DNA from 3 places in the Streptomyces sp. NPDC050528 genome. Region 2 is predicted to be linked to each of the others. Evidence: riboswitches for the same ligand, from Rfam matches in the RefSeq annotation. Region 2 holds a riboswitch; each other region holds the start of a gene.
What was found. A riboswitch is a leader RNA that binds a small molecule or an ion and turns the genes downstream of it on or off. The one in region 2 is predicted to bind cyclic di-AMP.
Positions count from the first base shown of each region.

Region 1: it holds a riboswitch for cyclic di-AMP, as region 2 does, so the genes downstream of both, ACIBK4_RS18810 (transglycosylase family protein) here and ACIBK4_RS23480 (M23 family metallopeptidase) in region 2, are expected to answer to the same signal.
Region 3: it holds a riboswitch for cyclic di-AMP, as region 2 does, so the genes downstream of both, ACIBK4_RS00855 (transglycosylase SLT domain-containing protein) here and ACIBK4_RS23480 (M23 family metallopeptidase) in region 2, are expected to answer to the same signal.

Region 1 is NZ_JBITHH010000005.1:110,790-120,583, reverse strand. It holds gene ACIBK4_RS18825 (tetratricopeptide repeat protein) at 1-29, shown strand, start outside; gene ACIBK4_RS18820 (cytochrome P450) at 26-1,402, shown strand; gene ACIBK4_RS18815 (transglycosylase family protein) at 1,640-2,626, shown strand; cyclic di-AMP (ydaO/yuaA leader) riboswitch at 2,821-2,989, shown strand; gene ACIBK4_RS18810 (transglycosylase family protein) at 2,999-3,697, shown strand; gene eno (phosphopyruvate hydratase) at 4,010-5,296, shown strand; gene ACIBK4_RS18800 (septum formation initiator family protein) at 5,418-5,894, shown strand; gene ACIBK4_RS18795 (DUF501 domain-containing protein) at 5,956-6,522, shown strand; gene ACIBK4_RS18790 (exopolyphosphatase) at 6,519-7,490, shown strand; gene ACIBK4_RS18785 (hypothetical protein) at 7,673-7,948, shown strand; gene ACIBK4_RS18780 (zinc-binding dehydrogenase) at 7,983-8,999, opposite strand; gene ACIBK4_RS18775 (class I SAM-dependent methyltransferase) at 9,090-9,794, opposite strand, start outside.
Region 2 is NZ_JBITHH010000006.1:501,933-511,726, reverse strand. It holds gene ACIBK4_RS23500 (CobW family GTP-binding protein) at 1-670, shown strand, start outside; gene ACIBK4_RS23495 (DNA topoisomerase (ATP-hydrolyzing) subunit A) at 680-3,136, opposite strand; gene ACIBK4_RS23490 (M16 family metallopeptidase) at 3,464-4,819, shown strand; gene ACIBK4_RS23485 (M16 family metallopeptidase) at 4,816-6,204, shown strand; cyclic di-AMP (ydaO/yuaA leader) riboswitch at 6,419-6,571, shown strand; gene ACIBK4_RS23480 (M23 family metallopeptidase) at 6,584-7,339, shown strand; gene ACIBK4_RS23475 (GntR family transcriptional regulator) at 7,526-8,230, shown strand; gene ACIBK4_RS23470 (HPr family phosphocarrier protein) at 8,448-8,729, opposite strand; gene ACIBK4_RS23465 (GNAT family N-acetyltransferase) at 8,919-9,794, shown strand, end outside.
Region 3 is NZ_JBITHH010000001.1:167,140-176,933, forward strand. It holds gene ACIBK4_RS00830 (ABC transporter substrate-binding protein) at 1-985, shown strand, start outside; gene ACIBK4_RS00835 (carbohydrate ABC transporter permease) at 982-1,971, shown strand; gene ACIBK4_RS00840 (carbohydrate ABC transporter permease) at 1,968-2,849, shown strand; gene ACIBK4_RS00845 (LacI family DNA-binding transcriptional regulator) at 2,908-3,936, shown strand; gene ACIBK4_RS00850 (HAD family hydrolase) at 4,043-4,849, shown strand; gene ACIBK4_RS00855 (transglycosylase SLT domain-containing protein) at 4,959-5,435, opposite strand; cyclic di-AMP (ydaO/yuaA leader) riboswitch at 5,441-5,642, opposite strand; gene ACIBK4_RS00860 (CocE/NonD family hydrolase) at 5,874-7,868, opposite strand; gene ACIBK4_RS00865 (peptide MFS transporter) at 7,885-9,390, opposite strand; gene ACIBK4_RS00870 (polyprenyl synthetase family protein) at 9,596-9,794, shown strand, end outside.

The DNA.
Region 1 (9,794 bases), on a different contig from region 2:
CCCCCACCCCGGATACCGTCAAGGAGTGACAGACCAGCCCAGCCACCCCACCCCGCCGGATCCCGGGACCCCCGCCCCCGAACTCTTCACCTGGGAATTCGCCACCAACCCCTACCCCGCCTACGCCTGGCTCCGCGAACACGCCCCCGTGCACAAGACCCGCCTGCCCAGCGGGGTCGAGGCCTGGTTGGTCACGCGTTACGGCGATGCCAAGCAGGCGCTCGCCGACCCGCGCCTCTCCAAGAACCCCGCTCACCACGACGAACCGGCGCACGCCAAGGGCAAGACCGGGATTCCGGGTGAGCGCAAGGCCGAGTTGATGACGCATCTGCTGAACATCGACCCGCCGGACCACACGCGCCTCCGACGACTGGTCAGCAAGGCGTTCACACCCCGGCGGGTGGCCGAATTTGCGCCCCGGGTGCAGGAGTTGACGAACGATCTGATCGACCGGTTCGCAGCGGAGGGCTCCGCCGACCTCATCCACGACTTCGCCTTCCCGCTCCCCATCTACGCCATCTGCGACCTCCTCGGCGTCCCCCGCGAGGACCAGGACGACTTCCGGGACTGGGCGGGCATGATGATCCGTCACGGGGGCGGGCCGCGAGGCGGAGTCGCGCGGTCCGTCAAGAAGATGCGGAGCTATCTCGCCGAACTCATCCACCGCAAGCGCGAGGCTCTGACCGACGCCCCCACCCCGCACCTTGACGCGAACCTCTCCGGCGCCCCCGCTCAGCAACCCGGCAGGAACCCCTCCGACACCCCCGCCTCCGCCCCCGCCCCCGGCGAAGACCTCCTCTCCGGCCTCATCCGCGCCTCCGACCACGGCGAGCACCTCACCGAGAACGAGGCCGCGGCGATGGCCTTCATCCTCCTCTTCGCCGGGTTCGAGACGACCGTCAATCTGATCGGCAACGGCACGTACGCCCTCCTCACCCACCCCGACCAGCGCACCCGCCTGGAGAAGTCCCTGGCCGCGGGGGAGCACGACCTCCTCGAAACCGGCGTAGAGGAACTCCTGCGCTACGACGGCCCGGTGGAGCTCGCCACCTGGCGGTTCGCCACCCGGCCGCTCACGCTCGGCGGGGAGGACATCGCGGCCGGCGACCCCGTGCTCGTCGTACTCGCCGCCGCGGACCGTGATCCGGAACGGTTCGCCGATCCCGACGTGCTCGATCTCGGGCGGCGTGACAATCAACACCTCGGTTACGGCCACGGGATCCACTACTGCCTCGGCGCCCCGCTCGCCCGCCTGGAGGGCCAGACCGCGCTGGCCACCCTCCTCACCCGCCTCCCCGACCTGCAACTCGCCGTGGATCCGGCCGACTTGCGCTGGCGCGGCGGCCTCATCATGCGCGGACTCCGCACCCTCCCCGTGGAGTTCACCCCAGAGCGCCCCTGAACGGGGTGGTCAGAGCCCGCGAACCCCAAGCCCGAACAGGTCATCCAGCGCCCTAAACCCGAAAGTGACAGTTCTTCAACTCTGTGATCTTCACGTGATCTCCGTGGCATTAACTTGTGACAAGTGATCGACTGTGGATACGTTCACCTACCAGCGCGGCGCCCCGCACCACCCCTCGCACCACCCCGCACGCCCCCCGCCGCGCGGTCCCCCCGCTGTCACGCGAAAGGCCTCCGCATGCTCTCCGGGAACGGTCGTCACCGTCGCCCCCGTCAGGCTCCGGCACTCCTCGTCGCGGCCGGCGTCACCGGCTCCGCCATCGCCATCCCGCTCCTCGGCGCCGCCGCGGCGAACGCCGCCGACGGCACGACCTGGGACAAGGTGGCCAACTGCGAGAGCGGCGGCTCCTGGAGCGAGAACGACGGCAACGGCTACTACGGCGGCCTCCAGGTGACGCAGGACGAATGGGACAAGTACGGCGGCCTCGACTACGCGCCCAGCGCCGACCTGGCCAGCCGCTCCCAGCAGATAGCCGTCGCCGAGAAGATCCTCGCCGACAAGGGCACCTCCGCCTGGACGACCTGCGCGCTGCTCTCCGGCCTCACCACCACCTCGGGTTCGACGAACGTCGACACCGGCCTCGCGAGCGACTCCCCGTCGGGCACCCCGACCGGTTCGTCCGACTCCGACGCGGACTCCGGTTCGTCCGACCCGTCCACTTCCTCCGGGTTGTCCGACTCCGGCGTCACGGACTCGACTTCGTCCGGCACGTCTGGCACCTCCGACGCGTCCGGCGACTCGTCGAGCGACAGCCCCTCGCCCACCGCGACGGACAACTCCGCCAAGTCCGACAAGTCCGCCACTCCTTCGGCCGGTGACGACTCGGTCGCCGCTTCCCCGAAGCTCGACGAATCGGACAACTCGGCCCAGGCGGCGGGCAAGTCGAGCCTCGTCGACACCGGCGCGCTCGGTGATTCCGGCGAGCAGGGGAGCAGTCAGCAGAGTGCCGGGAAGCACCGCGGGGCGAGTGCCGAGGAAAGTGTGACGCCGCAGACGTACACCGTCCGCGCCGGCGACTCCCTCGCGTCCATCGCCGACTCCCTTGGCTTCGACGGCGGATGGCGTGCACTCTACGCCGAGAACAAAAAGGTGATAGGCGCCGATCCGACCCAGATCGCCGCCGGTCAGACCTTGGATGTCGGCACGGAAGCGGACGAAAACTAGCAAGAGGGCGGCGGGAGTTCGCGTCATGCTTCGCTCGGGAATGTCCGGTTTGATCAAAGTGTGGGATGAGTCTCAGAAGGCCTGATCGTCTTTGAAATCCCGTGGATTCTCTGTCTACGGTCAAGGCCGCTCGTCACCACGAGCGTCCGGTTGCCGCAACGCCGAGTCCTGCCAGCGGCCTCCGGGAACAGTCGTCGCGTCAAGCGCCGTAGGCAGGAGCGGGGGACCCAAGGTAAGCGCCGGGCCCGGCAGTTGATGCCGGGTGCGGCTTGGGGTGAAGTCGTGCGCCGAGAGGTGCGCGGCCGGGCAACTCACACGGCCCGAACCCGACAGCTCACCTCGCAGGCGTCGGTGAGGGGATTGGGATTTTCCATGCTGTTTTCCAGCAAGGGCAAGCACCGCCGTCCGTCCAAGGCCACCCGCGTCGCCACGCTCGCCGGCGTCACCGGTGTCGCGATAGCCGCCCCGCTCATGGCGACCGGCAGCGCCTCCGCCGCCACCGCGTCCGAGTGGGACACGGTCGCCAGCTGCGAGTCCGGCGGCAACTGGTCCATCAACACCGGTAACGGCTACTACGGCGGCCTGCAGTTCTCCGCCTCGACGTGGGCCGCGTACGGCGGCACCGCCTACGCCGCGACCGCGAACCAGGCCTCCAAGTCCCAGCAGATCGCCGTGGCCGAGAAGGTTCTCGCCGCCCAGGGCAAGGGCGCCTGGCCCACCTGCGGCACCGGCCTGTCGAGCGCCTCCTACTCCGGCGGCAGCTCCAGCTCCTCCTCGAACAGCTCGTCCGGCACCAGCTCCTCGAAGAGCACCACCGAGCGTTCCACGAGCGACACCACCGCCTCCCGCTCCGCCGAGCGCCCGGCGGCCAAGAAGACCGTCACCACCCCGACCGGCAAGAAGGTCAAGAAGGGTGACGGCGAGTACAAGGTCGTCAAGGGCGACACCCTCAGCTCCATCGCCGAGAAGCACAAGGTGAAGGGCGGCTGGCAGCAGCTGTTCAAGCTGAACAAGGACATCATCGACGACGCCGACTTCATCTTCCCGGGTCAGCAGCTCCACCTTAAGTAGTACTCAGCTGAACCACAGCGCCCTCACATCCGTGGGCTCCATCATGGAGACCTCGTGAGGGTCACCCCCGTCCCCCACGGGCTCCCCGCTCCGGTGCGTGTTCCCCCGTACGCACCGGGGCGGGGCTTTTTGTGCCCGGCTTCTGCAAGCCGCGCGCATTTTTACCGGACTCTTTGTTCCGTTCGGAAACAATTTACTCTCGGTTCTGTCCATCAGGCGGCCGACCGGATGGCCAATCGCCCCGAGCCGGTTAGGCTCGTCTCGCAGAGCCGCTGCGGTGTTGCCGTAGCCGCGTCAGAACCCAAGAAGGAGATGCTCGTGCCGTCCATCGACGTCGTCGTAGCCCGGGAAATCCTGGACTCCCGAGGCAACCCCACGGTCGAGGTCGAGGTCGGCCTCGACGACGGCAGCACGGGTCGTGCCGCCGTTCCGTCCGGCGCCTCCACGGGTGCCTTCGAAGCCATCGAGCTGCGTGACGGCGACCCCAACCGCTACGGCGGCAAGGGTGTCGAGAAGGCCGTCCTCGCCGTCATCGAGCAGATCGGCCCGGAGCTCGTCGGCTACGACGCCACCGAGCAGCGCCTGATCGACCAGGCGATGTTCGACCTGGACGCCACCGACAACAAGGGCTCGCTCGGCGCCAACGCCATCCTCGGCGTCTCCCTCGCCGTCGCGCACGCCGCGTCCGAGGCCAGCGACCTCCCCCTCTTCCGCTACCTCGGCGGCCCGAACGCGCACCTGCTGCCCGTTCCGATGATGAACATCCTGAACGGCGGCTCGCACGCCGACTCGAACGTGGACATCCAGGAGTTCATGATCGCCCCGATCGGCGCGGAGTCCTTCTCCGAGGCGCTGCGCTGGGGCGCCGAGGTCTACCACACCCTCAAGAAGGTGCTGAAGACCAAGGGCCTGTCCACCGGCCTCGGCGACGAGGGCGGCTTCGCCCCGAACCTGGAGTCCAACCGCGCCGCCCTCGACCTCATCATCGAGGCCATCAAGCAGGCCGGTTACATCCCCGGCGAGCAGATCGCGCTCGCGCTCGACGTCGCCGCGTCCGAGTTCTACAAGGACGGCAAGTACGAGTTCGAGGGCAAGTCCCGCTCGGCCGCCGAGATGACCGAGTACTACGAGGAGCTCGTCTCCGCGTACCCGCTCGTCTCCATCGAGGACCCGCTGTACGAGGACGACTGGGCCGGCTGGAAGGTCATCACCGACAAGATCGGCGAGAAGGTCCAGATCGTCGGCGACGACCTCTTCGTCACCAACCCCGAGCGCCTCGCCCGCGGCATCGAGGAGGGCACCGCCAACGCCCTGCTCGTCAAGGTGAACCAGATCGGCTCGCTGACCGAGACCCTGGACGCCGTCGAGATGGCCCAGCGCAACGGCTTCAAGTGCATGATGTCCCACCGCTCCGGCGAGACCGAGGACGTCACCATCGCCGACCTCGCCGTCGCGGTGAACTGCGGCCAGATCAAGACCGGCGCCCCGGCCCGCTCGGACCGCGTCGCCAAGTACAACCAGCTGCTGCGCATCGAGGAGATCCTCGACGACGCGGCCGAGTACGCGGGCCGCAGCGCGTTCCCCCGCTTCAAGGGCTGAGCGGTATCGGGCTGACCCCGGGGATCCACCGGGTCAATCCTTAGCCAGTCGTACGTACGTCCCCGCACCCGGTCCCGTACCGTGTGCGGGGACGTACGCACGTGTGAAGGGGAGGCGGGACATGGCCGTGAAGGACCGGGACCGGTTCTCCACCGCGACCAGGCTCAAGCTGCTCGGCGAGCAGACGGCGGCCCGTGTCTACCGCTCCCAGACCAAACGGCAGGCCCGCCGCTCCCGGCTCACCGGCCGGGCGGCCCTCCTCGCCCTGGTGCTGTGCTCGCTGATCGTGGCGCTGGCGTACCCGATAAGGCAGTACGTCTCCCAGCGCGCCGAGATCTCCGATCTCCAGCGGCAGCAGGACCAGGCACGCCAGCGCGTCGAGCAGCTCCGCGACCTCAAGGCACGCTGGCAGGACGACTCGTACGCGGAGCAGCAGATCCGGCAGCGGCTGCACTATGTGATGCCGGGGGAGACCGGTTACATCGTGATCGACCCGGACGCGGCGAAGCAGTCGCGCGCGGAACTGGGCGCGGCCGACCGTCCCTGGTACGCGAACGTGTGGGACGGCGTCGACAAGTCCGACGCGTCCGACCAGTGAGCACCAGCAGCCAGAACCACCAGCGAGAACTGACCCATAGAAAGACGTCCTGAAGACAGTCATGGAAAAGCCCCCGCCGTCCACTCCGCGCACCGAGCCCACCGACGCCGACGTCGAGGCCTTCAAGCAGCAGCTCGGGCGTCCGCCGCGCGGGCTGCGCGCGATCGCGCACCGTTGCCCGTGCGGACAGCCGGACGTGGTGGAGACGGCCCCCCGCCTCCCCGACGGCACCCCCTTCCCGACGACGTACTACCTCACGTGCCCGCGCGCCGCCTCGGCGATCGGCACGTTGGAGGCGAACGGCGTGATGAAGGAGATGACGGCGAGGCTGGAGACAGACCCCGAACTGGCCGCCGCGTACCGCGCCGCGCACGAGGACTACATCGCGCGCCGTGACGCCATCGAGGTCCTGGAGGGCTTCCCGAGCGCCGGCGGCATGCCGGACCGCGTGAAGTGCCTGCACGTCCTGGTGGGCCACTCCCTGGCCGCGGGCCCGGGCGTCAACCCGCTCGGCGACGAGGCGATCGCGATGCTGCCGGAGTGGTGGGCGAAGGGCCCGTGCGTGACCGTGCCCGGGGTACCGCCGACCGGCGAGGAGCCCGTCGCGTCGAAGGAGGACGACCAGTGACCCGCGTCGCCGCCGTCGACTGCGGTACGAACTCGATCCGCCTCCTCGTGGCAGACGTAGACCCGGCGACGGGTCAACTGGTCGACCTGGACCGGCGGATGACGATCGTCCGGCTCGGCCAGGGTGTCGACAAGACCGGCCGGCTGGCCCCCGAGGCGCTGGAGCGCACGTTCGCGGCCTGCCGTGACTACGCGGCGATCATCAAGGAACTCGGCGCGGAACGCGTCCGCTTCGTCGCCACGTCGGCCTCCCGCGACGCCTCGAACCGCGACGACTTCGTCCGCGGCGTCCTGGACATCCTCGGCGTCGAACCGGAGGTGATCACGGGCGACGAGGAGGCGGAACTCTCCTTCACGGGCGCGACCGCGGAACTCACCGGCCGCGACGACCTGGCCAAGCCGTACCTGGTCGTGGACATCGGCGGCGGCTCGACGGAGTTCGTGGTCGGCGACGACGCCGTCCGCGCCGGCCGCTCCGTGAACATCGGCTGCGTCCGCATGACGGAGCGCCACCTGGTCCGCGACGGCAAGGTCACCGACCCGCCCACCCCGGACCAGATCACGGCCATGCGCGCCGACATCGAGGCCGCCCTCGACCTCGCCGAGGAGACGGTCCCCCTCCGCGAGGCCCGCACCCTGGTAGGCCTGGCCGGCTCGGTCACCACGGTCTCGGCGATCGCCCAGAACCTCCCCGAGTACGACACGGAGGCCATCCACCACTCCCGCGTCTCCTACGACCGGGTCCGCGAGATCACGGAGTCCCTGCTCCGCTCCACCCACGCCGAACGCGCCGCCATCCCCTCCATGCACCCGGGCCGCGTCGACGTCATCGGCGCGGGCGCGCTCGTCCTCCTCTCGATCATGGAGCGGATCGGGGCGAGCGAGGTCGTGGTGAGCGAGCACGACATCCTGGACGGGATCGCGTTCAAGGCGGCGCGAGAGGCCGGGGCGGGCAAGCAGGGCGGCTGAGGCAACAGGCTGGGGGAAGTGGCTGGAGTCTCTGGCCGGGGTCTCTTCATGCCAAGGGTCGAAGCTCAATGAGATTCGCCCCTTGGCCGCATCGCCCGTCGGGCATAGTCGGTGCAGGGAGTTCACGGACCCGTGGTCGGTGAGCGGAACGTGTGCGACGGGGGGTGCGGATGATGGCAGTGATGCCGTTGGCCATCGTGATCGTCGTCCTGATCGGGCTGCTGATCTGGGCATCGGTTCGTTCCGGCAATCGACGTGCCCGAGCGCGACGTCAGGCCGGGACAGGACCGACCGTTCCGCCGCGCGTCCCACAGACACACAACCAAGGGGGCCGTACCCCTTCCGCGGCTTCGCCGGACGGTGCCGCGGGGCGGCGTCCCATGCTGACGGTGGCCGCCGAGATCGCCGGAATCCTCGGGCTGTTCATCGCTCTGATCGCCCTCGTCTCCACTCGCTAGGCAAGGGCGGACGCGGGCGCACCCCGGCATCGAGTCAGAGGCCGGCGTGCTGGTGCCGGACCCGCACCACCAGCTTCCCCGTGGCCCGGTCGTGCTCCATGTCCCCGTGGGCCTGCGGTACTTGCTCCAGTCCGTCGTACACCCGGTCTACAGGGAAGGCGAGTTGGCCGGTGGCAACCGCGTCGAGGATCTCTTGGAACACCGCTGGAGGCAGGTCGGACGCGTCGCCGAAGTAGCCCGCGAGGCGAACTCCCCTCGGCAGGTACTCATTTGGGGAGAAGTCCCGCACCGTCCACTGATTGGAGAGGCTGCCGCCGAAGCAGGCCGTGCCGTGGACGCGTACCGCGCGCAGGGTGTCGGGGAGGGTCGGCGTGCCGACGAGGTCGAGGGCGGCGTCGACACCGGACGGATACAACTCCCGTACGGCGGACGCGACTTCGCCGGTGTCGAGGAGCGGGTGGTCCACGCCCCGTTCCTTCAGCAGAGCCAGGCGATCGGGGCGGCGAGTCGTGGACAGCACCGTCGCTCCGCGCCACGTCGCCAGCGCGGCGGCGGCCAGGCCCACCGAGGACGTGCCGCCCCGGATCAGCACGGTCTGGCCGGGCCGCAGGTCCAGCCCGACCGTGAGCGAGCCGTAGGCCGTCTGCACCATCTCCGGCAGCGCGCCCAGCACCTCCCAGGGCAGCTCGGTATCGACGGGGATCACCTGGGCCGGCGGCACCGACGTGTACTCCGCGTACCCGCCGTCGTAGGTCCGCCCCATGTCCCCCATCATCGCGACGACCTTCTGCCCCCGCACCAGCCCACTGCCGGCCGGAGCCGCGTCGACCGTGCCGGTGGCCTCGATCCCCGGCACCCGGGGGAAACTGACGCCCTCGCTCACCCCCAGCCGCAGCTTCAACTCCGACCGGTTGACCCCGAACGCCTCGACCCGGATCCGCACCCACCCGTCCCGCTCGGGAGGGAGGGGGAGCGTGGTCAGCCGCAGGTTCTCCACGGGGCCGGGGCCGGAGAGCTGGACGGCGCGCATGGTGCTCGGCGTGGAGGTCATGGGGCGTGCCTTCTTCCCAGGGGAGGGGAGACCCGGTCGGGGCTGCACAACATGCGACGTCCGCGGCTTCATTCCCGACTGGGCCTGGATCTACGGCCGTTGGCGCACATGTAGGTCGGTTGATGTACGCGTGGGTCGGAAGTCCGCCACCAGGATCCGGTAGCCGACGTCGACGGTGTCCAGCGCGAGCAGATCGGCGTTCCGCTCGTGCCAGCGGCCCGTCGCGAGGTCGTCGGCGAGCCTCGCCAGGCCGGGCGCGAGGGCGTCCTCCCCGGTCTGCGCCAGCATGGAGATCCCGGCGCGCACCTCGGGGTCGAGGTAGGCGTGCGGGCGGCGCCAGTACGCCGCGCCGAACCCGTCCGTGCAGTCGTGCGGGACCGGGACGGTCTCCACCCGCGCCCCGCCGAGCAGCGCGGCCAGCCGTTCGGGCGGGACGGCGCGGGTGTCGTCGTAGGCCGCGGCCTGGGGGAGGTAGTCGCGGACCAGCCAGAACCGTTCGCGGAAGACCCGCTGGTCCCAGGTCAGGACGACGACGCGGCGGCGCGCGACCCGGCGGAGTTCGGCGAGACCGGCCGCGAGGTCGGTCCAGTGGTGGACGGTCAGCACCGCCATGACGGCGTCGGCGGCGTCGTCGCGCAGCGGCAGGCGTTCGGCCACCGCGCACACGGCGGGCGCGGACCCGGGCGGGCGCTGGGCAAGCATGGTCCGGCTGGGTTCTACGGCGAGCAGCGTGTGCGGCGGTTCGTAGGAGCCGGTGCCCGCGCCCACGTCGATCACGTCCTCCGCGTCCCCGAG
Region 2 (9,794 bases):
CGTCAACAAGCTGGACCGCGCGGCCGACGCCCCGCGCGTCCTCGGCCTCGTCCACTCGCTCACCGACCGCGCCGCCGTCGTACCCGCGACCTACGGCCGTATCGACCCGGAGTTCCTCTTCGACTGCCGGCCGAACGAGGAGCGCGTCGGGCAGCTGACCTTCGACGACCTGCACGAACGCACCGGCGACGGCCATGGCGATGGTGACGCGCACGCCGACCACCTGCACGCCGCCTACGACAGCCTCTCCTTCGCCTCCGACGTGCCCATGGACCCGCGCAGGCTGATGGGGTTCCTGGACAGTCGGCCCGAGGGGCTCTACCGCATCAAGGGGTACGTCGACTTCGGCGCCCACGATTCACGTAATCGGTACGCCGTGCACGCCGTCGGACGGTTCCTGCGGTTCTATCCCGAGCCCTGGGGCAACGGGGATGGGGCCGGGGACGGTGACGCCCGGCTGACCCAGCTCGTGCTCATCGGTACCGGTCTCGACATGCCCGCCCTCGGCAAGGAGTTGGAGGCGTGCAAGAACGGCGACGCCCCACACGCCGACGAGCGCGGCATGTGGGGCGTCCTCCGTTACGTACAGGACCAACAACCCGGATCCGAGCCGGAGTTGGACCCGGATCCGGAAGTAGACCTGGACCCGGATCCGGAACTGGACGACTGACCGCCGGCGCTACACCGGACCCGCCACCACCGACACCGTCTTCGCCAGCGACACGCCCGAGCCGTCCCGTCGTGGGTCCATTTCCGGGAGTTCTGCCGGAGAGCCGTCCCGTTGGGCCGCCTTCGCCGGTACGGGGCCCGCCCAGGCCAGGGAGAGGCAGTCCTCGCCCTTCAGGAAGCGCTGGCAGCGGACGCCGCCGGTGGCTCGGCCCTTGCGGGGGTACTGGTCGAACGGGGTCAGCTTGGCCGTCGTCTGGACGGAGTCGTCCAGCGTGCCGCGCGAGCCGGCGACCGTGAAGACGACCGCGTCCACCGCCGGGTCGACGGCCGTGAAGGAGATGACCTTCGCGCCCTCGGTGAGCTTGATGCCCGCCATGCCGCCGGCCGCGCGGCCCTGGGGGCGGACCTGGGAGGCCTGGTAGCGCAGGAGTTGGGCGTCGTCCGCGATGAAGACCAGGTCCTCCTCGCCGGTGCGCAGCTCGACGGCGCCGACGATCCGGTCGCCGTCCTTGAGCGTGATGACCTCCAACTCCTCCTTGTTCGTGGGGTAGTCGGGGACCACGCGCTTGACGACGCCCTGTTCCGTGCCGATGGCCAGGCCGGGGGAGGACTCGTCGAGCGTCGTCAGGCAGATGACCGTCTCGCCCTCGTCCAGGGAGACGAACTCCGAGATCGGGGCGCCGCCGGAGAGGTTCGGTGCGGCGGCCGTCTCCGGGAGTTGGGGCAGGTCGACGACGTTGATCCGGAGGAGGCGGCCGGCCGAGGTGACCGCGCCCAGCTCGCCGCGCGCGGTCGCCGGGACCGCCGAGACGATCACGTCGTGCTTGGTGCGCCGGGCCTCGGAGTCCTCCGGGAAGGGCTCGCCGTTCGCCGTGCGGGCCAGCAGGCCCGTCGAGGAGAGCAGCACCCGGCACGGGTCGTCGGCCACCTGGAGCGGCACGGTGGCGGCGGGGGCGCCCGCCGATTCCAGCAGGACCGTACGCCGGTCGGTGCCGAACTTCTTTGCCACGGCGGCCAGTTCGGTCGAGACCAGCTTGCGCAGCTCGGTGTCCGACTCCAGGATGCGGGTCAACTCGGCGATCTCCGCCTGGAGTCGCTCCATCTCCGACTCCAGCTCGATCCGGTCGAACCGGGTCAGGCGGCGGAGTGGGGTGTCCAGGATGTACTGCGTCTGGATGTCGCTCAGCGAGAAGCGGTCCATCAGACTCTGCTTCGCCTGCGCGGAGTTGTCGCTGGAGCGGATGATCCGGATGACCTCATCGATGTCGATGAGCGCGGTGAGCAGACCCTCTACGAGGTGGAGGCGGTCGCGCCGCTTGGTGCGGCGGAACTCGCTGCGGCGCCGAACGACGTTGAAGCGGTGGTCGAGATAGACCTCCAGGAGTTCCTTGAGGCCGAGCGTGAGGGGCTGGCCGTCCACCAGCGCCACGTTGTTGATGCCGAAGGACTCCTCCATCGGCGTCAGTTTGTAGAGCTGCTCCAGGACCGCTTCCGGTACGAAGCCGTTCTTGATCTCGATGACCAGGCGCAGGCCGTGCGCGCGGTCGGTGAGGTCCTTGACGTCGGCGATGCCCTGCAGCTTCTTCGCGCCGACCAGGTCCTTGATCTTGGCGATGACCTTCTCGGGGCCTACGGAGAAGGGCAGTTCGGTGACGATCAGGCCCTTGCGGCGCGCCGTCACGTTGTCCACGGCGACCGTGGCACGGATCTTGAAGGTGCCGCGGCCCGTCTCGTACGCGTCCCGGATGCCGGTGAGGCCGACGATCCGGCCGCCCGTCGGCAGGTCGGGGCCGGGGACGTGCCGCATCAGGCTGTCCAGGTCCGCGTTCGGATAGCGGATCAAGTGCCGGGCGGCGGCGATGACTTCGCCCAGGTTGTGCGGCGGCATGTTGGTGGCCATGCCGACGGCGATGCCCGACGAGCCGTTCACCAGGAGGTTCGGGAAGGCGGCGGGCAGGGCCACCGGCTCCTGCTCCTGGCCGTCGTAGTTCGGGGAGAAGTCGACCGTGTCCTCGTCGATCGACTCGGTCATCAGGTTGGCCGCTTCGGACGGCCGGCACTCGGTGTACCTCATGGCGGCCGGCGGGTCGTCGTTGCCCAGCGAGCCGAAGTTGCCGTGGCCGTCGGCCAGCGGGACGCGCATGGAGAAGGGCTGGGCCATGCGCACCAGGGCGTCGTAGATCGACGCGTCCCCGTGCGGGTGCAGCTTGCCCATGACCTCACCCACGACACGCGCGCACTTCACGTAGCCGCGGTCGGGGCGCAGGCCCATCTCGTCCATCTGGTAGACGATGCGTCGGTGGACCGGCTTCAGGCCGTCCCGGGCGTCCGGCAGGGCGCGGGAGTAGATGACCGAGTACGCGTACTCAAGGTAGGAGCCCTGCATCTCGTCGACGACGTCGATGTCGAGGATCCGCTCCTCGAACGAGTCGTCGGGCGGCGGGGTCTTCGTGCTGCGGCGGGCCATCGCTGCCGGCTCCTCTTTTCTGGTCGCTCGCCTGGGGGTCGCTCCCCTTCGGCTCACTCTTGCTGAAGCGTGAACGGGGTCTTGACGTGAACCATTGTGGACCGCGGCACTGACAACGCGGACCAGGACCCGGCGTTGCCCGCTCGGGTCCGTCGCCGGCGGCTGCCGCGTGAGTCCACGTGTGCGACTGCCCGCAGGCTACGCGATCTCGCTCTCGGCGTACGTCCGCCGGGAACTTCGCCGACGGTCCGCACGCTTGCATACAGTGGCGGGACGAGCAGGATTTCTGCGTTTCCAGCCAGAGAATCCGCGATCGAAGGGACGTACATGCCCATGGGTCACACGGCCACCGCCGAGGCAGGGTCCGGCGGTCTGACAGCGACCGAACACCGCTTGGCCAACGGTCTGCGCGTGGTCCTCTCCGAGGACCACCTGACCCCGGTCGCGGCGGTGTGCCTCTGGTACGACGTCGGTTCCCGCCACGAGGTCAAGGGGCGTACCGGCCTGGCTCACCTCTTCGAGCACCTGATGTTCCAGGGCTCCGGACAGGTGAAGGGCAACGGCCACTTCGAACTGGTGCAGGGCGCGGGCGGTTCGCTCAACGGCACCACCAGCTTCGAGCGCACGAACTACTTCGAGACCATGCCCACCCACCAGTTGGAGCTCGCGCTCTGGCTGGAGGCAGACCGCATGGGCTCCCTGCTGGCCGCCCTGGACGAGGAGTCCATGGAGAACCAGCGGGACGTCGTCAAGAACGAGCGCCGCCAGCGCTACGACAACGTGCCCTACGGGACGGCGTTCGAGAAGCTGACCGCCCTCGCCTACCCGGAGGGCCACCCGTACCACCACACGCCCATCGGCTCGATGGCGGACCTGGACGCGGCCACCCTGGAGGACGCGCGCGCGTTCTTCCGCACCTACTACGCGCCCAACAACGCCGTCCTGTCCGTGGTCGGCGACATCGACCCCGAGCAGACGCTCGCGTGGATCGAGAAGTACTTCGGGTCCATCGCCTCGCACGACGGCAAGCCGACGCCTCGTGACGGCGCGCTGCCCGACTCGATGGGCGGGGAACTGCGCGAGGTCATCGAGGAGGAGGTCCCGGCCCGCGCCCTGATGTGTGCCTACCGGCTTCCGGAGGACGGCACGCGCGCGTCCGACGCGGCCGACCTCGCCCTCACCATCCTCGGCGGCGGCGAGTCCTCGCTCCTCTACAACCGCCTTGTACGGCGCGACCGTACGGCTGTGGCGGCCGGCTTCGGCCTGCTGCGGCTCGCCGGAGCGCCCTCCCTGGGGTGGCTGGACGTCAAGACGTCCGGTGACGTCGAGGTGCCCGTCATCGAGGCCGCCATCGACGAGGAGCTCGCCCGGTTCGCCGAGGAGGGCCCCACGGCCGAGGAAATGGAGCGCGCCCAGGCCCAGTTGGAGCGCGAGTGGCTCGACCGTCTCGGCACGGTCGCGGGCCGCGCGGACGAACTGTGCCGGTACGCCGTCCTGTTCGGCGACCCGCAGCTCGCCCTGACCGCCGTACAGCGCGTCCTGGACGTGACGGCAAAGGAGGTGCAGGAGGTCGCCAAGGCCCGCCTGCGCCCCGACAACCGCGCGGTGCTCGTCTACGAGCCCATCGCGGACGAGGATGACGCAGCAGAGGCCGGCGACGAGAACGAGGAGGCGGCCAAGTGACCGAGCTCGCCACGATGGAATTCCACCCGCAGCCCCAGGCCGGCGAGGCCAGGCCGTGGGCCTTCCCGGCCCCGGAGCGCGGGACACTCGGCAACGGCCTGACCGTGCTGCGCTGCCACCGCCCCGGCCAGCAGGTCGTCGCCGTGGAAGTGCTCCTGGACGCGCCCCTGGACGCCGAACCGGCGGGCCTGGACGGTGTCGCCACGATCACCGCGCGGGCCTTCTCCGAGGGCACCGACAAGCACTCCGCCGAGGAGTTCGCCGCCGAGCTGGAGCGCTCCGGCGCCACGCTTGACGCACACGCCGACCACCCCGGGCTGCGCCTGAGCCTTGAGGTCCCGGCCTCGCGCCTGGCCAAGGGCCTCGGCCTGCTCTCCGACGCGCTGCGGGCGCCCGCCTTCGCCGACAGCGAGATCGAGCGGCTGGTCCGCAACCGCCTCGACGAGATCCCGCACGAGACGGCCAACCCGTCCCGCCGTGCCGCCAAGGAGCTCTCCAAGGAGCTCTTCCCGGCGACCTCGCGCATGTCGCGCCCGCGCCAGGGCACCGAGGAGACCGTCCAGAAGATCGACTCCGGGGCCGTACGCGCCTTCTACGAGCGGCACGTTCGCCCCTCGACGGCCACCGTCGTGGTCGTCGGCGACCTCACCGGCATCGACCTGGACGTGCTCCTGGCCGACACCCTGGGTTCGTGGACGGGGTCCACCGCGCAGCCGCGTCCCGTGCCGCCGGTGACCGCCGACGACACCGGGCGCGTCGTGATCGTGCACCGTCCCGGCGCCGTCCAGACGCAGCTGCTCATCGGCCGCGTCGGCGCCGACCGGCACGACCGTGTGTGGCCCGCCCAGGTGCTCGGCACGTACTGCCTCGGTGGCACCCTCACCTCCCGCCTGGACCGTGTCCTGCGCGAGGAGAAGGGCTACACCTACGGTGTGCGGGCGTTCGGCCAGGTGCTGCGTTCGGCACCCGACGGCACGGGCGCCTCGATGCTCGCCATCAGCGGCTCCGTGGACACCCCGAACACCGGTCCCGCGCTGGACGACCTGTGGACGGTGCTCCGCAAGCTCGCCGAGGGCGGACTCACCGACGCCGAGCGGGACATCGCCGTACAGAACCTCGTCGGGGTGGCGCCGCTCAAGTACGAGACCGCGGCGGCCGTCGCGAGCACGCTGGCCGACCAGGTCGAGCAGTACCTGCCCGACGACTACCAGGCGACGCTGTACCAGCAGCTCGCCGCGACCGGCACCGTGGAGGCCACCGCGGCGGTCGTGAACGCCTTCCCGGTGGACCGTCTCGTGACGATCCTGGTCGGCGACGCGGAGCAGATCAAGGAGCCCGTGGAGGCGCTCGGCATCGGCGAAGTGACCGTCGTCGCGGCCGAGTAGACGACCCGTAGCGAGCCGACGAGCGGCACGCGCGCGTGGGGGCCCTGGTGACGGAAGCGTCACCAGGGCCCCCTATTGTCCGAATTGGGGGAGAGGTTGCCTGTCTGCCCTGTGGCATGTGCAACAAAAACCGTGATCCGTTTGGGGATTGAAAGTTGTCCCCCTTAGCGTCGGTCCGGCTGTCCGTCAGGCACCGCGCCGCACTCGCGGCACCGGACAGTCATCGCCGAGTCCCCGTACGGCGCGAGCCAGGGGAGCCGGGGACCCATGTCCCTGGGGTGAATCGGACCCCCGTAGAGGGAGTCCGTAGGAGACCTTCCTGCTCCGAACCCGTCAGCTAACCCGGTAGGCGAGAAGGAAGGAAAGGACCAGCCACTCCATGGCGTTCACCCGCGCCACCGGGAAGCACCGTCGCCCGAGCCGGACCCACCGCACCACCGTTCGTGTCGCGAGTGTCGCGGCCCTCACTACCACCGGCGTCGTGGGCACCCTGGCCGCCGCCCCGGCGTTCGCCGCGGAGCCCGCCCCCGAACAGACCGGCCTCACCCCCGTCATCGCCATGGGCGACGCGGTCGCCGAGAAGATCGACGCCCAGGCCGTCGCCCAGCAGCAGGCCGCGGACGAAACGCTGGCCAAGGAGGTCGCCCGCGCCAAGGCCGCCGCACTGGCCAAGGCGGAGCGCGAGGCCGAGGTACGCGCCGCCCGCGCCGCCGAGCGCAAGAGGCTCAACACCTTCGTCGCACCGGTCTCCGACTCGTACGTCTCCACCGGCTACAAGACCGGCGGCTCCCTGTGGTCCTCCGGCGCCCACACCGGCATCGACTTCCATGCCTCGACCGGCACCTCCGTGCACGCGGTCGGCTCCGGCACCGTCGTGGACGCCGGCTGGGGAGGCTCGTACGGCAATCAAGTAGTGATCAAGATGGCCGACGGCATGTACACCATGTACGGGCACCTGTCGTCCATCGGTGTCTCCGTCGGGCAGAGCGTCACCCCGGGGCAGCAGATCGGCCTCTCCGGAGCGACCGGCAACGTCACCGGACCGCACCTCCACTTCGAGGCCCGCACGACCGCCGAGTACGGCTCCGACGTCGACCCCGTCGCCTACCTCCGTAAGCACGGCGTGAACGTCTGACGACCCACTGCCGCACTTCCCGAAGCCCTGGCCCCCGGCCGGGGCTTTCGGCGTTTCCGGAGGCCTCCTGTCCAAAAAATATCCATGGATTCCGGCCCGCCATCGGAAATTCCCGCTCATTGCAATAGAGTCACGGAACACACGTCAATCGTCGACGTTTCACGGGGATTAAGGCGGAGGTCGGACATGCGTATTCCGGCGCACTCGGTATGCACGGCGATCCGGGACGACATCGTCGCCGGTGTCTACGAGCGCGGCAGCCGGCTCACGGAGGAACTCCTCGCGCGCCGGTACGGCGTTTCGCGCGTGCCCGTCCGGGAGGCCCTGCGCACGCTGGAGGCCGAGGGGTTCGTGGTGACCCGGCGGCACGCGGGCGCGTGCGTCGCGGAACCGACCGAGCAGGAGGCCGCCGACCTGCTGGAGATGCGGATGCTGCTGGAGCCGCTCGGCGCCTCACGGGCCGCCCAGCGGCGCACCGAGGCCCACCTCAAGGTGCTGCGCGGCCTCGTCAGGCTGGGCCAGGAGCGCGCCAGGCGGGGCAACAGCGAGGATCTGCGCTCCCTGGGCAGCTGGTTCCACGAGACGTTGTCCCAGGCCTCCGGGAGCCCCGCGCTGACCTCGATGCTGACCCAGCTGCGGCACAAGATCGCCTGGATGTACGCGGTGGACGCCCCGGCCAACCCCGTGGAGTCCTGGGCCGAGCACGGTGCCATCGTGGACGCCGTGGCCCGCGGCGACGGCGAGCGCGCCCGGGCGATCACCGCTCTGCACACCGAGCGCGCGGGCACCGCACACCGGCTGCGCTTTCCCGGCGGGGCGAACGGCGCGAACGGCGCGGACCGTGTGAGGACTTCGCAACCTCCCGTAAACATGTCGGGTCTGCGGCATTAACACGGGCACCGTATACAAAGAGAAGTAATTCGCGGGGGATTATTTATGCTGCCCGCAAGTGGAATTGCGAAGGGCTCGCCCGGTAATTCGGACGAGCCCTTCAGGTTGTGGTACATCGGTTTTGCGACGAAAGGCACCGCAACCATCAATTGAGGAACCCCTACGGCGCGCAACCGCCTCCGCGAGAGCGGCGCCGGTTCAGGCGCAAGGGGGCGGCTCAGACGGTCTCGGGGAGTTCCTCAAGACCCTCCGCGACCAGCTTCGCCAGCCGGTCGAGGGCCGCGTCCGCGCCCTCGGCGTCCGACGCGAGGACGATCTCCTCGCCGCCCTGGGCGCCCAGGCCCAGAACCGCGAGCATGGAGGCCGCGTTGACGGGGTTGCCGTCGGCCTTGGCGATCGTCACGGGGATACCCGAGGCCGTGGTGGCCCGGACGAAGATGGAGGCGGGGCGGGCGTGAAGGCCCTCCGCCCAGCCGACGTTGACGCGGCGCTCAGCCATGTGATGCTGCCCTTCAGAGTCTCAGGGTTGTCTAGACCAGTTTCCCACACGTGAAGCGAGCCCGGACCGGCCTTGCGAACCGTCCGGAACGAGTGGTCGGACCGCGGCCTCGGCCCGACTCCTCGCGCTCAGTTGTTCCCCACAGACTGCCTCGCGCCGTTGTCGGACGCGAGCCGTACGCTGGGCCCCATGCAGCAGACCTCGTCGGACCGGCACGAGTACCCCGCCCACTGGGAAGCCGACGTGGTGCTGCGCGACGGGGGTACCGCGCGCATCAGGCCCATCACCGTCGACGACGCCGATCGCCTGGTCAGCTTCTACGAGCAGGTCTCCGACGAGTCGAAGTACTACCGCTTCTTCGCGCCGTATCCGCGCCTGTCCGCCAAGGATGTCCACCGCTTCACGCACCACGACTTTGTGGACCGGGTGGGACTCGCGGCCACCGTAGGCGGCGAGTTCATCGCCACCGTACGCTATGACCGCATTAGTGCCGACGGGCGAGCCGCCTCCGCGCCGGCCGACGAGGCCGAGGTCGCCTTCCTGGTGCAGGACGCGCACCAGGGGAGGGGCGTCGCCTCCGCCCTCCTGGAGCACATCGCCGCCGTCGCCCGCGAGCGCGGCATCCGCCGCTTCGCCGCCGAGGTGCTGCCCGCCAACAACAAGATGATCAAGGTGTTCACGGACGCCGGCTACACCCAGAAGCGCAGCTTCGAGGACGGCGTCGTCCGTCTGGAGTTCGATCTCGAACCCACTGATCGGTCCCTCGCCGTGCAGCGCGCGCGGGAGCAGCGGGCCGAAGCGCGGTCCGTACGGCGGCTGTTGGGGCCCGGCTCGGTCGCCGTCGTCGGTGTCGGCCGTTCCCCCGGAGGGGTGGGCCGCAGCGTTCTCGACAACATCAGGGACGCCGGTTTCACCGGCGGCCTGTACGCCGTGAACAAGGCCTTCCCCGAGGAGCAGAAGGACCTCGACGGGGTGCCCGCGTACCGCTCGGTGCGCGACATCGAAGGCCCCGTGGACCTCGTGGTCGTCGCCGTACCGGTCGAGCACGTCCCCGAAGTCGTCACC
Region 3 (9,794 bases), on a different contig from region 2:
CGACATCTCGAAGTACGCGAAGTCCGCCAAGTCCGAGTTCGCGGCGGGACTTTGGGGCATGGTCACGCTCGGCACCGACGCCGTGTACGCGATACCGCAGGACTCCGGGCCGCTGATGTTCTTCTACCGCGAGGACCTGTTCAAGCAGCACAACCTCACCGTCCCGGCGACGTGGGACGACTTCGCCAAGACCGCCCGCGCCGCCAAGAAGGCACTCCCGAACGCCTACTTGACGACGTTCTCCTCCAACGACCCAGGATTGTTCGCGGGGTTGGCGCAGCAGGCCGGTGCCAAGTGGTGGACCGTGGAGAGCGGCGGCAAGTGGACCGTCGGCATCGACGACGCGGCCACGAAGAAGGTCACCGACTTCTGGGGCGGGCTCGTCCAGGAGGGCGTGATCGACAACCAGCCGATGTACACGCCGGCTTGGAACAACGCGCTGAACAAGGGCACCAACATCGCCTGGGTCTCCGCAGTTTGGGCGCCCGGTGTGCTGGTCAGCTCGGCCCCCGACACCAAGGGCAAGTGGCGCATGGCGCCGCTGCCGCAGTGGAGCGCGGGCGAGGACGTCACCGGCAGCTGGGGCGGCTCCTCCACCGGCGTCTCCACCGACTCCAAGCACGCCGAGGCCGCCGCCAAGTTCGCCACCTGGCTGAACACCGACCCGGAGGCGCTGGCCGCCCTGGTCAAGGAGGTCTCCATCTACCCGGCGGCCACCAAGGGCCAGTCCGGCTCGGTGCTCACCACCCCCGAGTTCTTCCCGAACCAGACCGACTTCTACGACACGGCCGCCAAGATCGCCGCCACCACGGCCGCGTCCGCCTGGGGCCCGAACGTTCAGGTCGCCTACGACACCTTCAGCGACGCGTTCGGCAAGGCCACCAAGGCGAAGAAGGCGGCGCAGTTCGACACCGCGCTCGCCACCATGCAGTCGTCGACCTTCACCGACATGAAGAAGCAGGGCTTCAAGGTGACCGAGGCATGACCGCCACTCCGCTCAAGGGCTCCGACCGCGCGCCGGCCGGGCCCTTGGCGGACGGCACCGCCACCACCGTCCGCCCCCGCCGCCTCCGTCGCCGTGGCCGCAGCGCGCCGTACTGGTTCCTCGTACCGGCCGTGCTCCTGTTCGCCGCCTTCACCGTCGTACCGATCGGGTACGCGGTGTGGCTCAGTCTCCACAAGGTCCAGGTCAAGGGCATCGGCCTCGGCAAGGGCGCCCGCCAGCAAGTGTGGAACGGCATCGGCAACTACACCGACGTTCTGCAGGACTCCGAGTTCGGCCACAGCGTCCTGCGCGCGTTCGGCTACGGCCTGATCGTCATCCCCACGATGCTCGGTCTGGCGCTGGTCTTCGCGCTGATGCTGGACACCCCGCGGGCGCGCAGCGCCAAGTTCGCGCGCCTCGCGATCTTCCTGCCGTACGCCGTGCCCGGCATCATCGCGGCCCTGATGTGGGGCTTCCTGTACCTCCCGACGGTCAGCCCCTTCTACTACCTCCTGCGGGAGTTCAACCTCCCGCAGCCGGACCTGTTCGACGGCGGCAACCTGTACCTCTCCTTCGCGAACATCGCGGTGTGGGGCGGCACGGGCTTCAACATGATCGTCATCTACACCGCCCTGCGCTCGATCCCGCAGGAGATCTACGAGGCCGCCCGCATCGACGGCGCGTCCGACCTGAAGATCGCCCTGCGGATCAAGATCCCGATCGTGCTGCCCTCCCTCGTGCTCACGTTCTTCTTCTCCGTCATCGCCACGCTCCAGGTCTTCACCGAGCCCATGGCGCTCAAGCCGCTGACCAACGGCATCTCCGGTTCCTGGAGTCCGCTGATGGCCATCTACGACGCCGCCTTCCTCAGGTCGGACATCTACGGCGCCTCCGCCACCGCCGTGGTGCTGGCCCTGGCGACCTTCGCGCTCTCCTTCACGCTGCTGCGCGTCTCCGACCGCTACACCCGGGAGGACCGGGCATGACCCCCCTCACCCTCACCGCCACCGACGCCCGCCCGGGCCTGAGCAAGCCGAAGCGCACGGCGTGGGTGCCGACCCTCGTCCTGATCCTCGGCTCCCTGTACTGCCTGATCCCCGTGGTCTGGGTGGTCATCGCGGCCAGCAAGGGCCGCGGCGAACTCTTCTCCACGTTCACCTTCGCCCCCGGCTCCGGCTTCGCCGACAACTTCAAGGAGCTCAGCTCCTACCGCGACGGCATCTACTGGCAGTGGATGGCCAACTCCCTCTTCTACGCGGGCTTCGGCGCGCTGCTCTCCGCCGCGGTCTCGGCCGCCGGCGGCTACGCACTGGGCCGATTCGCCTTCAGGGGACGGGAGTTCGTCTTCAAGCTGATGCTGGCCGGCGTCCTCGTCCCGAGCATCGTGCTGACCGTCCCCCAGTACCTCCTGCTGTCCAAGATGGGCCTGGCCGACTCGTACTGGTCGATGCTCCTGCCGTCGATCCTCTCCCCCTACGGCGTCTACCTCGTCCGGATCTACGCGGCCGCGTCCGTGCCCGCCGAACTCCTCGAAGCGGCCCGCATGGACGGCGCGAGCGAGTGGCGGATCTTCTCGCGGATCGCGGTGCCGATGATGATGCCGGGCCTCATCACGGTGTTCCTGTTCCAGTTCGTCGGCATCTGGAACAACTTCCTGCTGCCGTACGTGATGCTCGCGGACGACACCAAGTTCCCGCTCACGCTGGGCCTTTACACCCTGCTCGCCCAGGGCGCCTCCCAACCCGCGCTCTACACCCTGGTCATCATGGGCTGCTTCCTCGCGATCCTGCCGCTGATCGCACTGTTCCTGGTGATCCAGCGGTTCTGGTCCCTGGACCTGCTCAGCGGGTCAGTCAAGGCGTGAGGTGCAAGTACTGAGCCGTATCTCCCCCCACCGCACCTGAACCGGCAGAACGAGGACCATGACCACCAGTCCGAACGGACGCCGCAAACCGCCCACCATCCACGACGTGGCCCGGGAGGCAGGGGTCTCCCGGGGAACCGTCTCCCGGTTCCTGAACGGCGGTCACTACGTCTCACCGGCCGCGCGCACCGCCGTGGAGACGGCGATCAGGAAGACGGGCTACGTCGTCAACCGGCATGCCCGTTCCCTGAGTACCGGACGGTCGGACTCGGTGGCGTTCCTCCTCACCGAGCCGCAGGAGAAGTTCTTCGAGGACCCCAACTTCAATGTCCTGCTGCGGGGTTGCACCGAACACCTGGCCCGTCACGACATCCCCCTGCTCCTGATGCTGGCCTCGTCGAAGGACGAACGCCGCCGCCTGACCCGGTACATCACCTCGGGCCACGTGGACGGCGTCCTCCTCGTCTCCAACCACAGCGGAGACCCGGTGGCGGCCGAACTCCGGGACGCGGGAATCCCGTTGGTGGCCTGCGGCAAACCGCTCGGCTCCGCCTCCAAGTACAGCTACGTGGCCGCCGCCGACCGCGACGGCGCCCAGGAGATGGTCCGCCACCTCATCGCCGGCGGCCGCCGCCGCATCGGCATGGTCACGGGCCCACTCGACGCACCGGGCGGCCCGGACCGCCTGGCGGGTTACAGAGACGTCCTCACAGAGGCAGGCCTCCCGCACGACCCGACCCTCGTGGTCGAGGGCGACTACCGCCGCACGGGCGGAGAGGAAGCAGCCCGACGCCTCCTGGCCCAGGCCCCCGACATAGACGCAGTGTTCGTGGCGTCCGACCTGATGGCCCTAGGAGTGGTCAACACCCTTCAGCAATCCGGCCGTTCGGTCCCGGATGACATCGCTGTCGGAGGCTTCGACGACTCGGCGGCGGCCACGTCCATCACGCCGGCCCTGACGACGATGCGCCAGCCCTACGACCGCATCAGCGCCGAAATGGTCCGCATGCTCCTGGCCCAGATCGCCGGCGAGGACACGGCGGGCGTGATTCTGCCTACGGAACTGGTGGTACGGGAGTCGGCATAACGGCCGTAATTGTCAAACCAACCGGAACACGGGTCAACGCATGTGAAGGCAGCAGCCGTCCGGTTCGTGTCGAGTCGGTGGGGCGTTCCATCCGTATTCTCTGATCATGGCCGCACCCCTCGCATATGCACTGATCGCCACCGACCTGGACGGGACGCTGCTGCGCGGCGACGACACACTCTCCGACCGGTCCCGCATCGCACTCGCGAGGGTGACGGCGGCCGGCGCCCGGCACCTCGTCGTCACCGGCAGGCCGGCCCCGAGGGTGCGCCCGTTGCTCGAAGACCTAGGCTCCAGAGGGCTCGCGGTGTGCGGACAGGGCGCGCAGTTGTACGACGCCGGCGCGGACCGTCTGCTCTGGTCGGTCACCCTGGACCGGGAGTTGGCGGAGACCGCGCTCGGCAAGATCGAGGCGGAAGTGGGCCAGGTGTACGCGGCGGTCGACCAGGACGGCGTGGACGGCCTGACCCTGATCGAGCCCGGCTACTTGATGCCGCACCCCACGCTGCCGGCGGTACGGGTGGGCAAGCGGGACGACCTCTGGTGCGAACCCATCAGCAAGGTGTTGCTCCGTCACCCCGCCCTGGAGGACGACGAGTTGGCCTCCACGGCCCGCTCGGTGGTCGGTTCCCTGGCCTCGGTCACCATGTCGGGCCCCGGCACCGTCGAACTCCAGCCACTCGGCATCACCAAGGCGACGGGACTGGCCCTGGCCGCCCAACACCTGGGCCTGCGCCCGTCGGACACCATCGCTTTCGGCGACATGCCGAACGACATCCCGATGTTCGACTGGGCAGCCCACGGGGTGGCAATGGCCAACGCCCACCCCGAACTCAAGGCGGTGGCCGACGAGGTGACGTCGTCGAACGAGGACGACGGAATCGCCCTGGTACTTGAGAGATTGTTCAGCTGAGATTCTGAATGGCCCCGAAGGGGCGCATTCAGGGGCGCGGGGAACTGCGCGACCAGCCACGACGGCGGTGTCACTCAAAACACAACCAGTCGTGGCTGATCCAACGGTTCTAGTAAGCGCCGTACACGTTGTCGATAGACCCGTACACCGCCGCCGCGTAGTTACAAGCAGCCGTGATGTTCGCAACCGGGTCATACGGGTCGTACGAGGTCCCGGCAACGTGATACGCGCTGAACGTCGGGTCGATGACCTGGAGAAGCCCCTTCGACGGCGTACCCGCCGCCGCATTGGAGTCCCAGTTGTTGATCGCGTACGGGTTACCGGAAGACTCACGAATCACGTTCCGGTAGATCCCGTTGTACGTACCCGGAATCCCCTTCTGCGCCATGATCGCGAGCGACTCCCGAATCCACCCGTCAAGGGTGTTGGGGTACCCGGCAAGAGTGGTGGACGCGGTGGTCGACGTGGTGGCCGCGGACGCGGTGGTCGCACCGACGACAGGCAGGGCCAGGATCGCCGCACCGGTACCGGCGATGACGACACGGCGGACGAGGCGGGCGCGGCGGGACTGAGCGGATGCAGGCATGACGAGGTTCCTCTCCGTCGCCTGCGAGGTGAGCTGTCGGGTTCGGGCTGGGAGGTGCCCGGCCAGGCCCTTGCGGACGTGACTTAACCCCAAGCCGTTCCGGTCGAGATGACCGGCCCGGCGACTTACCTGGTTCCCCCGCTCCTGCCGTGCGAGAAGTTCGTGACTGGGATGCCGGGCGGCGGCAGGATTCGGCGTTCCGCTCGACAGGCCGGGAAACTATGCGAGAGCACATGTCCGGAACAAGTGGCGGAATCACACCTAACCCCTATTGACCTTGGTCTGAGGCGTATGGGGCACTTGATCCTTTGCGCGAGCCAAGGGTCAACTGTCAAATGCCGTAAGGGAAAACGCGGGCAGACCAGGACACAGGTCACGCACAGAAACGCGTGACCCAACTCACGGGAGGATTAAGAACGGCAAATCGGGCATTCGCCCTCAACTGGCAGTTCTCGGAATCCTTTTCTCCCAAGTGCGGTGGAAGATCACTTCTCCACCCTCGGTGCAGATCACCTCATTTGAGGTAAGAAAGTCCGTTTCGTCGCAAGTAATCTCCGACCGCGTACGCACGCTCGTGTCCCACCCCAGCTCCGGCCGATGCAGCCGGATCGACCACTCCGAGAGGGTGCGCGCGGACAACGGGTCCGACTCGTCGATCGTGTACGTCTCCAACGCGTCCTCGGTGAACTCCAACCCGTCCGGATATACGCGCGTCCCGCCGTACCGGGGGTCCACCTCCAGCCGCCACTCGCCCTTCGCCACATCCCGCACGACCAGCCGCTCGGGCCGCGGTTCGTCCAGCGTGGCCGGGTAGTTGACCCCGAGCGGCTCGGCCTCCTCGGGTTCGTCGAAACCGATACCGGAGGTCAACTCCTGCTCCCGCACCGGGAGTTCGAGCGCACTCCCCTCCGGGTCCAACGTGAACCCCGCCGAAGACTCCGGCTGCGGCCAGATCCACGGCCAGTACGCCGACGACACCGCGAGCCGGATCCGATGCCCGGGCGGGAACGCGTGCCCGATGCCGTTCAGCTCGAAGGTGACGTCCTCCGTCGTACCCGGCGTCCACGGCACCGCGCGGTCCCGCCCGTGCCGCGCCGACAGGTTCAGCACGCCCCGGGTGACGAGGGTCGAGGCGCCGTCGGGGGCGACGTCGCACAGCCGGGCGATCACCTGCCCGCGCGGCACCTCGCAGGTCAGCCGCAGCCGTACCCTCGGCCGCCCCAGCACCCACGTCTCCGCCGGCACCTCGAACTCGAAGCACGCCGACCGCGCGTCCTCGTCCCGCTGGTCCGGCGGCAGATCGGCATCGTTCCCGAAGGGGAAGAACCGGCCCGCGTCCACCCCGGTGTGCATGGGCGAGCGGACGATCACGGGCGCACCCCGGAGGCCGTACGTCGTCGTCTTCACGTGCGGCGAGGGCCACGCGGGTTCGCCGACCCAACGGCCCGGGAGGGTGTCGTAGACCGTGGCCGGGGGGTGCGAGTCGCTGACGTAGGCCCGTAGGAGAGGGTCCGACATGACTCCCGTGTCGATGCCCTTGAGGTGCTGGTCCCACCAGCGGAGGGTCTCCTGGAGGAAGCCGATCGCGGGGCCCGGCGGCAGGCCGCGGTCCGGGTACTGGTGGGACCAGGGGCCGATCAGGCCGCGTACGCGGTCCTGCGGGAGGTGTTCGACGAGGCGCAACACCGTGTCGCGGTACGGGTCGTGCCAGCCGCCGACCGCGAGGACGGCCGCGTCGATCGCGCCGTAGTCCTCGCAGACGCTGCCGTGCTTCCAGTAGTCGTCGCGGAGTTGGTGGGCGAGCCAGGTGTGGATGAACGGGTCGATCTGCTCCAGGCGCTTGAGCCACAGGTCGCGCCAGATCAGGCCCGCGTACTCGGGGTCCGGCGGGCGGGCGACGAAGGCGAGCATGGTGGCCGCCCAGGCGTGCAGGTCGACCGCGAGGGCCGAACCGCCCATGTAGTGCACGTCGTTGTCGTAGCGGTCGTCCGTCGAGCAGACCGTGACGATCGCCTTCAGGGGTTCCGGGGCGAGGGCCGCGATCTGGAGGGAGTTGAAGCCGCCCCAGGAGATGCCGAACATGCCGACCTTGCCGGTGCACCAGGGTTGCGCGGCAAGCCAGTTGACCACTTCCACGCCGTCCGCGAGTTCCTGCGCGTCGTACTCGTCGCCGGGGGCACCCTCGCTGTTGCCGTGGCCGCGCACGTCGACGCGGACGGAGGCGTAGCCGTGGCCCGCGTACCAGGGGTGGCGCTGGGCGTCCCGGGGCGCCGTCCAGTCGGTCAGGCGGTACGGGAGGTATTCGAGGAGCGCGGGGACGGGTTCGTCCGTCAGCGGGCGCCACACGCGCGCGTAGAGGCGTGTTCCGTCGGGCATCGGGATGCGGATGTCCTCGTGGGCCGTCTCGTACGGGTAGGACGTTCGGATGCGCATGAGGGGACCCCTGGCTTCAGTGGACCGGGTGCATGGTGCGGCGCAGCCACGGCGCGGCGGCCATCACCGCGAGGCCCGCGGCCACCGCGATCGCGCCGTTGACGCCGAAGTACGCCGGCTTGGAGACGTCGTCGTAGAGCTTCACCGTCTGGGCCTGGATGCCGTTCGCGAGGGCGAGGGACAGGAACCAGAGGGACATGGTCTGGCTGGAGAAGGCGGCCGGGGCGAGCTTGGTGGTGGCCGACATTCCGGAGGTCTCCAGGAGGACGTCGCCGAGCCCGAGCAGGAAGTACGAGCCGACGATCCACCAGGCCGACATGCGGTAGGCGTCGCCGCTGTGCCCGCTGGTCGGCAGCACCATCAGCAGGAACGACAGGCCGCCGAGTACGACGCCGATCGCGATCTTGTTGGAGGCGTGCGGCTGGCTGCGGCCCATGCGGACCCAGAGCGCGGCGACCACGGGCGCGAGCCCCACCTCGAAGGCGCCGAGCGCGCTTGCGTACCAGCTGGCGGGGAAGTCGAAGCCCAGGATGGTCGTCTCGGCGTTCGACGCGGCCAGCAGCATCATCGTCGAATAGGCCTGGAAGAGAATGAAGTTGAAGACCGTCGAGGCCAGGAAGAGCACGATGTACGGGCGCAGCCGGCCGCGTTCGTCGGCCGTCACCCGGGGGCTCATGAACATCACCGCGAAGTACACGACGGGCGCGATGACCGAGATGACGGTGAGCAGGTCGACGAAGCGGCCCATCGTCAGCCAGCCGGCGGTGGCCAGCCCGGTCGCGAGTACGGCGGCGACCAGGATGCCTACGACGATCAGGCGGACCGCGCGGCGCATCGCGGCCGGTGCGAGCGCGAACTCCGCGGTGTTCTTGCGGCCGGCCAGGTGACGGCGCCCTGCGACGTACTGGATCAGGCCGAAGGTCATGCCGACCGCGGCCGCGGAGAAGCCCCAGTGCCAGCCCTTGTGGTCGCCGAGCCAGCCGGTGATCAGCGGGCCCGCGAAGGCGCCGATGTTGATCGCCATGTAGTAGAGCGCGAAACCGGCGTCCCGGCGCTCGTCGTCGGTGCGGTAGAGCTTGCCGACCATGGTGGCCACGTTGGGCTTGAGGAGGCCGGTGCCGGCGCTGATCAGGCCGAGGCCGACCCAGGTCATCGTGGCGGTCGGCACCGCCATCGAGTAGTGCCCGCAGGCGATGAGGATGCCGCCCCACAGCACCGCGCGGTACGAGCCGAGGATGCGGTCCGCGAGCCAGCCGCCCGCGACCGAGACGAGATAGACCAGCGTTCCGTAGGCTGCCGACACGGATGCGGCCGTTCCGGACGCCATGCCCATGCCGCCGTGCGCGACGGTATCCGCGAAGTAGAGGACGAGGATGGCCTGCATGCCGAGGAACGAGAAGCGCTCCCAGACTTCGAGCCCGGAGAGCGTGAGCAGCCCCTTGGGCTGGCCGAAGAAGGCGTGGTCGTCCTCGGGCGGCGGTTCGTTGTCGGGCTCGGCTTCCAGTGCGGTTCGGGACACCATCCACTACTTCCGCGTAAGTCGATAAATATCCGTTCTTATCAGGTGATCGAAAACATACCGGTCGTGATCCGATACCGCCCCCGCTGGACGGGGTGGGCGGCATGGGTGATCGAAAGCTGACCGGATACGCTGACTTGAGTGATGCCAGCGACCTATCGACAAACCGTGTGACCGCCCAGGGACACCAGCAGACAGGAGACCCCTCGTGACCGTCGTCGGGCCGTTCGGGCTGAGCGTGCGGGACCAGGCTCTGGAAGCCGATGTCCAGGCCGGATTGGCGGCAGTCGAGGAGGGTCTGCTCGAAGCCACCAAGAGCGAGGTCCCCTTCATCACGGAGGCCGCCCAGCACCTCGTGCGCGCGGGCGGGAAGCGGTTCCGGCCGCTCCTCGTGATGCTCGCCGCGC